3 regions of the Providencia rettgeri genome follow, and region 2 is predicted to be linked to each of the others. Evidence: predicted binding sites of a transcription regulator. Region 2 holds the regulator's gene; each other region holds the start of a gene.
The links. Region 2 encodes LexA, which represses DNA repair genes until DNA is damaged. Its sites were predicted from a motif close to TNCTGTATGTACATACAGNA; they were not measured.

Region 1: a site for LexA is predicted at 839-858, ahead of dinB (DNA polymerase IV). Genes of this name have one in related genera too.
Region 3: a site for LexA is predicted at 1,332-1,351, ahead of uvrA (excinuclease ABC subunit UvrA). Genes of this name have one in related genera too.

Annotation. Positions count from the first base shown of each region.
Region 1 covers NZ_CP163512.1:224,638-226,834, reverse strand. The annotation lists gene dinB (DNA polymerase IV) at 1-815, opposite strand, end outside; gene AB6N04_RS01045 (glycerophosphodiester phosphodiesterase family protein) at 1,106-2,038, shown strand; gene nqrM ((Na+)-NQR maturation NqrM) at 2,102-2,197, opposite strand, start outside.
Region 2 covers NZ_CP163512.1:4,065,500-4,067,696, reverse strand. The annotation lists gene zur (zinc uptake transcriptional repressor Zur) at 1-219, shown strand, start outside; gene lexA (transcriptional repressor LexA) at 414-1,031, opposite strand; gene AB6N04_RS18610 (diacylglycerol kinase) at 1,167-1,541, opposite strand; gene plsB (glycerol-3-phosphate 1-O-acyltransferase PlsB) at 1,668-2,197, shown strand, end outside.
Region 3 covers NZ_CP163512.1:4,177,953-4,180,149, reverse strand. The annotation lists gene AB6N04_RS19075 (single-stranded DNA-binding protein) at 432-950, opposite strand; gene uvrA (excinuclease ABC subunit UvrA) at 1,413-2,197, shown strand, end outside.

The DNA of each region.
Region 1 (2,197 bases), 510 kb from region 2:
AACTGCAATTCATCATACAACTTATCTAGCAACAAAAGGCAATCACTCCATTGATGGATATCTTCAGCAAGTGTACGCTCAACCCCCACCGATTTTCTGAGTCTATCAGGGTTAACTGGACGTTCATCAATAGCATGACAACGTTCCCAAAGCGCTTGTCCAAATTTCCCCATGCGTTTGATTAATGCAACCGCATCATATTGCTGTACATCGGCACAAGTATTCAGCCCCATATCTGCCAATTTTTGAGCTGTCACTTTGCCGACTCCGGGGATCTTTTTCAGTGGTAGCGTAAGAACAAATTGTTCCATATTTTGTGGTGTGATCACAAACTGACCATTGGGTTTATTCATATCCGAGGCGATTTTCGCTAAAAATTTGATAGGTGCGATCCCCGCTGACGCGGTTAGTTGTAATTCATCAAAAATTTGCTGCCGGATAGCTTGTGCAATCAGTGTGGCAGAACCATGTAACTGAGCGCAATCCGTCACATCTAAATAAGCTTCATCAAGGGAAAGTGGTTCAATTAAATCGGTGTAGCGCGCAAAGATCTTGCGAATATGAATAGCTGTTTCTTTATACAATGACATGCGCCCAGGGACGACTTTTAAATGCGGGCAAAGACGTAGCGCAATTGCAGTCGACATCGCACTATGTACGCCATAGCGCCGCGCTTCATAGTTCGCAGTGCTAATGACCCCACGACGATCTGCACTTCCCCCAACCGCAATAGGCACATTACGTAAGCTCGGGTCATCGCGCATCTCTATCGCCGCATAAAAGCAGTCCATATCAATATGAATAATTTTACGCACGGGTTCACTCACCAAAACCAATCAACTGATTAAATATACAGTATTTTTATTAACCACGCAATCAAGAGGCACCTCTGCGTTAAGTTGATTTTCAATTCTAGGTAACCCGCTGTTAATCAAAAATAATTCATTTAGTTGTCATATTTTCCTGTCACACTTTACAAGTCAAAAAACACATAGAGTTAGTCTTAAAAATAGTCTGAACGGATTACAGATTAATAAAAAAGTAATACAACAGGCTGACTTATCTCCCACTCAATTCGTTAAAAATAATTTTATGGATAATACTCATGGCAATGATATCAGCTTTAAAATTTAACCCTATCGCGCTCATTGGATTATTACTTTTAGTCGCCCAAAATTCATTTGCATTCACAACTCAGATGACTTCACCGCAAATAGTTGCACACCGTGCAGGTACCGCTGATGCGCCCGAAAATACGCTTTATGCAATTGATCTTGCTAAAAAGAATAAAGCAGATGCTATTTGGCTAACAGCACAACTTAGCCAAGACAATCAACTCGTGTTATACCGCCCAAGCGACCTTGATTCCCTAACTGATAAAAAAGGTCTTGTTTCTGCGTATACTGCTGAGCAACTTAGTCACATCAATGCGGCATACCAATTTAATCAAAAAAATAACCAACAGTTGCCTACTGCAACCACGACTATTAGGACATTAGAAACTGTATTAAAGAAATATCCAGACACTGTATTTTATATTGACTTAAAATCTCCAGATGCTAACCCAAAAATTCAAGCCAAAGCCATTTTAGCGTTATTGGAAAAAACAAACGCATTCAATCAAGTGCGTTTTTACTCTACCAATACCGAGTTCTTAACTGCTCTTAATCAGCTATCACCTAAAATTCAAACATTTGAAAGCCGTGATAAAACTCGCACTATTTTGGCAAATAGCGTTATGAGCCACCAATGTTCAATTTCAGACGCAAAACCGACTCATAAAGCCAATAACCCTACCGTTCGTTGGTATGGTTTTGAATTACATCGTAAAGTTGAAATTGTTGAAAAATATACCCTAGGTGAGGCTCGTTCCCCTGCAACACTTTCATGGGATAAAGCGGCAATAGACTGTTTTAAACGTGATGGGGATGCATACATTATTGTTTTTGGCGTAAATAACCAAAGTGATTACCAACTAGCGAAGGAGATTGGTGCCGATGCCGTAATGGTGGATTCACCGAAAGCTTTTAATAAATAAGCGCTAAAAGCAAACCTTAACTGTTAAATCAACAGTTAAGGTTATTCAAAATATAGGGTCAATCTAGATAATACGATCCTTTTCTAACCGCTTTTGACGTGCTTCTTCACGTGCCATACGCTTTTTACGCGCATCACAAGGTTCAGGGCAATCACACAC
Region 2 (2,197 bases):
ATGCTTATCTGTGATCACTGCGGCAGTGTGACAGAAAGTGATTGCGCAACAATAGAAGCCGCTATTATCAGCCTTGCGGAAACCAACCAGTTCCGATTGCGCCATACTGTGGTTGAAAACCATGGTCTATGTAAAAGCTGTGATGAAATTGATAGCTGCCAAGATCACGCACATTGCAGTCATGATCATGCACAACCCATCGTTGCAAAGAAAAAGTAGCAATTGGACGTAGTAAAATTCACCACGTTGCTTATATATAAGAAACGAATGTTCAAAGAGAGATATAAAGAAAGGATAGATAAGAAAGGAAGCAAATAAAGCAGGCAGATCTCTACACATCAATTTGAAATCTGCCGGCAATCAGTGAGCCATCTAACAAGCTACCATACGCAACTCGTTTGATAACCTAAGAATTAATACCAGTCACTATTGCGGATCACACCTACTGCTAAACCTTCAATAGTGAAGCTTTGTTCGCGTAAATCGACAATAATCGGCGCAAAGTCAGGATTCTCAGCAATTAACTCAACACGGTTACCTTGCTGCCTAAAACGTTTCACAGTTACTTCATCATCAATGCGCGCAACAATCACTTGGCCATTGTGCGCACTTTGTGTTTTATGAACCGCTAATAGGTCACCATCCATAATACCGATGTCTTTCATCGACATACCATTCACACGTAATAAAAAGTCCGCATGAGGCCTGAAAAGTTCAGGATCCACTTGGTAGTGACTTTCAATATGTTCTTGCGCTAATAAAGGTTCGCCAGCGGCAACACGCCCAATCAAAGGCAACCCTTGATCGTCAGCTTCTTCTTCAAGAAGCAAGCGGATACCCCGTGATGCCCCAGAAACAATTTCAATTACACCCTTGCGAGCCAGGGCTTTTAAATGTTCTTCTGCCGCATTAGGCGAACGAAAACCAAGGCTTGTTGCTATTTCAGCACGTGTAGGAGGCATACCCGTTTGCGAAATGTGTTCACGCACCAGATCATAAACCTGCTGTTGTCGAGCTGTCAGTGCTTTCATTCCGTTCCCCTGTTTGTTTATACAGTCAGACTGTGAGTATATACAGGTAAATGAAGATTTGGAACAGTTAAATTGCTGAATTTAGGTATTTGTTATCAATTGACTTTTTTCTCAGCTCTAAACAACCTTTATTAACTAGCCAGCAAAATAACGCTGCCATAAAACCAATAGCCAAATAAATAGTGCCAAACCAATACTGACAAACACAGCGGCAGAGCCAATATCTTTCGCACGTCCTGAAAGTTCATGATATTCACTGCCAATGCGGTCAACAACGGCTTCGATAGCGCTATTTAATAACTCAACGATAGCCACCAGCACCACTGAACTGATCAGTAATATCCTATCCACATAACTGATATCTAAGAAAAATGCGATAATAATCGCAATCACAGCAGCAACGGATTCTTGACGAAATGCCGCTTCATTTACCCAAGCCGCTTTTAGCCCTTTAAGGGAGTATCCCGCTGCTTTAATCACACGGGTAAAGCCCTTAGTTTGACTTGCCATATTTATTCCTTAAAAAATACAAACAATAATCGATTTTTACGGTCAAAGTGAATTGTCAGTAACAGATCTGCCAGTGGATTTCTGGTATGATTGCGCAGCATTGTTAACAAGAGGCTATAATCATTTATGTCACTATGGCGTAAAATATATTACAACACGTTGAATTTACCACTTAAATTATTGGTAAAAAGTAAACTAATTCCATCGGACCCCATTACAGAGCTACAGCTTGATACCAATAGGCCTACACTGTATGTATTGCCTTATCACTCTAAGTCCGACCTTCTAACGCTGCGGCATCAATGCTTGGCTATCGGCCTGCCTGATCCTTTGGTTGATAACGACATCAATGGCACCAAGCTTCCTGCTTATGTGTTTATCGATGATGGTCCACGCGTATTTCGCTATTACTCACCCGATCCACGTAAAGATTCCGTCAAAACATTCCATGCATATTTAGATTTGCACAAAAACAATCCAAATCTTGATATTCAAATGCTACCTGCATCGGTAATGTTTGGCCGCTCTCCTGGTCGTGAAGGGCATACCCCTGCCCCACCGTTGAGGCTACTAAATGGCGTGCAAAAGTTCTTTGCGATTTTATGGTTAGGTCGTGATAGCTTTGTGCGCCTCTCTCCTCCCGTTTCTATTGGGAA
Region 3 (2,197 bases), 110 kb from region 2:
AACATAAATTTATTTCTCTATCAATAATCCACATTACTGACCAGTAACAAAATTTAATTAATTACAACTAAGGATAAAATATAGCGAACATGAAAACTCAACAAGATATTGATTATATGCAATATTTATATCACCCATATAACTCTTAATAAGGGTTATGTAGATTTTATGATCTTTACTTGTTACTTAACGCAACTTTATAATCAAAAATTGTAACGCTTTGTTCAAATTTCCCTTCCTCTTTTCAACCGCTAACTTGTAAAACCCACTATAGCCTAACGAGTCCTAATATAGGTCGACATCTTTTCAGGCATAACAAAAAGGCCTCACATATATTGATATATGAGGCCTAATTTTTTCTTCGTTTATTTTAATTCAATAAGGTAAAGAAAATACTATGAAGCTTTTTAACATCTATAAACGTATTCCCTTTAGAACGGAATATCATCATCGAAATCCATTGGTGGTTCATTGGTTTGCGGGGCAGCCGCTTGTGAGCGAGCTGGGGCTCCGCCGCCACTGAATTGTTGTGCGGCTTGTGGTTGTTGAGGTTGACCCCAACCACCTTGACCACCCTGGCCTTGTGATGACGCATCGCCACCACGACCACCCAACATTTGCATAGAGCCGCCAATATTAACAACCACTTCAGTTGTGTAACGATCTTGACCGCTTTGGTCTTGCCATTTACGCGTTTGCAGAGAACCTTCGATATAGACTTGTGAACCTTTTTTCAGATATTCACCCGCAACTTCAGCTAATTTGCCGAAAATCACCACGCGATGCCATTCTGTTTTTTCACGCATCTCGCCAGTTTGCTTGTCGCGCCAACTTTCAGAAGTTGCCAGAGTCAGGTTTGCCACAGCTCCGCCGTTAGGCATATAACGGATTTCAGGATCTTGTCCTAGGTTACCGATAAGAATTACTTTATTTACGCCTCTGCTGGCCATTTATTACTCCTGATGCATTGAATTTTAATCTCTGGATTAGCCGTGAAGTTTACCAACGACCGAACCGATTTGCACCAACAATTGAAATTACACGATAAAACTTGCGAAACGCTTTCCAAATTTAAGTGAAATTTCATTGTGACCTTTTCAGTATAGACACAATATTATTTATCCGTATCACGCCTTCCTACACATTATTCCCTCTCTTGAACTGACTTGTTATTTTCAATCTCAAAAGCCCCCCTACTCTAAATCGTTTAATTCACCACGAGGTGGCAAATACACAGATTGTACGGGATCTACACGGTATATGGGCTACCTCGCTGAATACAATCAACAATGCTGCGAGCTTAAATATAACGAGCAAGAAAATATGACGAGTACTGTATATCCATTCAGGGAAAAATATGTGATAATGATCGCTTCCGATTGTTCAATATCAAATCATCCGGGAAGTGGTAAATGGATAATATCGAAGTCCGCGGCGCACGCACGCATAATCTGAAAAATATCAATCTCGTTATTCCTCGTGACAAGCTGATTGTTATCACGGGGTTATCTGGTTCAGGAAAATCCTCTTTAGCTTTTGATACTCTATATGCAGAGGGACAGCGTCGGTATGTTGAGTCTCTATCCGCTTATGCACGGCAGTTTCTATCTTTAATGGAAAAGCCTGATGTAGACCATATTGAAGGGCTCTCTCCCGCAATTTCGATTGAACAAAAATCCACATCTCATAACCCGCGCTCAACGGTAGGAACTATCACTGAAATTCATGACTACCTACGGTTGCTATTTGCACGGGTGGGTGAGCCACGTTGCCCTGATCATGATATTCCATTAGCGGCTCAAACTGTCAGCCAAATGGTTGATAACGTTTTAGCACAACCCACCGATCGCCGCATGATGTTGCTCGCGCCTGTCGTCAAAGATCGCAAAGGAGAGCATGTTAAATTACTCGATAACTTAGCGAGCCAAGGTTATATCCGTGCGCGAATTGATGGCGAAGTTTGTGACTTATCAGATCCACCGAAACTCGAATTACAGAAAAAACACACCATCGAAGTGGTAGTGGATCGTTTTAAAATCCGAGATGACATTGCTCAGCGTCTAGCCGAATCTTTTGAAACTGCACTGGAGCTTTCTGGTGGTACCGCTATTGTTGCCGATATGGACGATGCAAAAGCAGAAGAGCTGGTGTTTTCTGCAAACTTTGCTTGCTCCGTTTGTGGCTATAGCATGGTGGA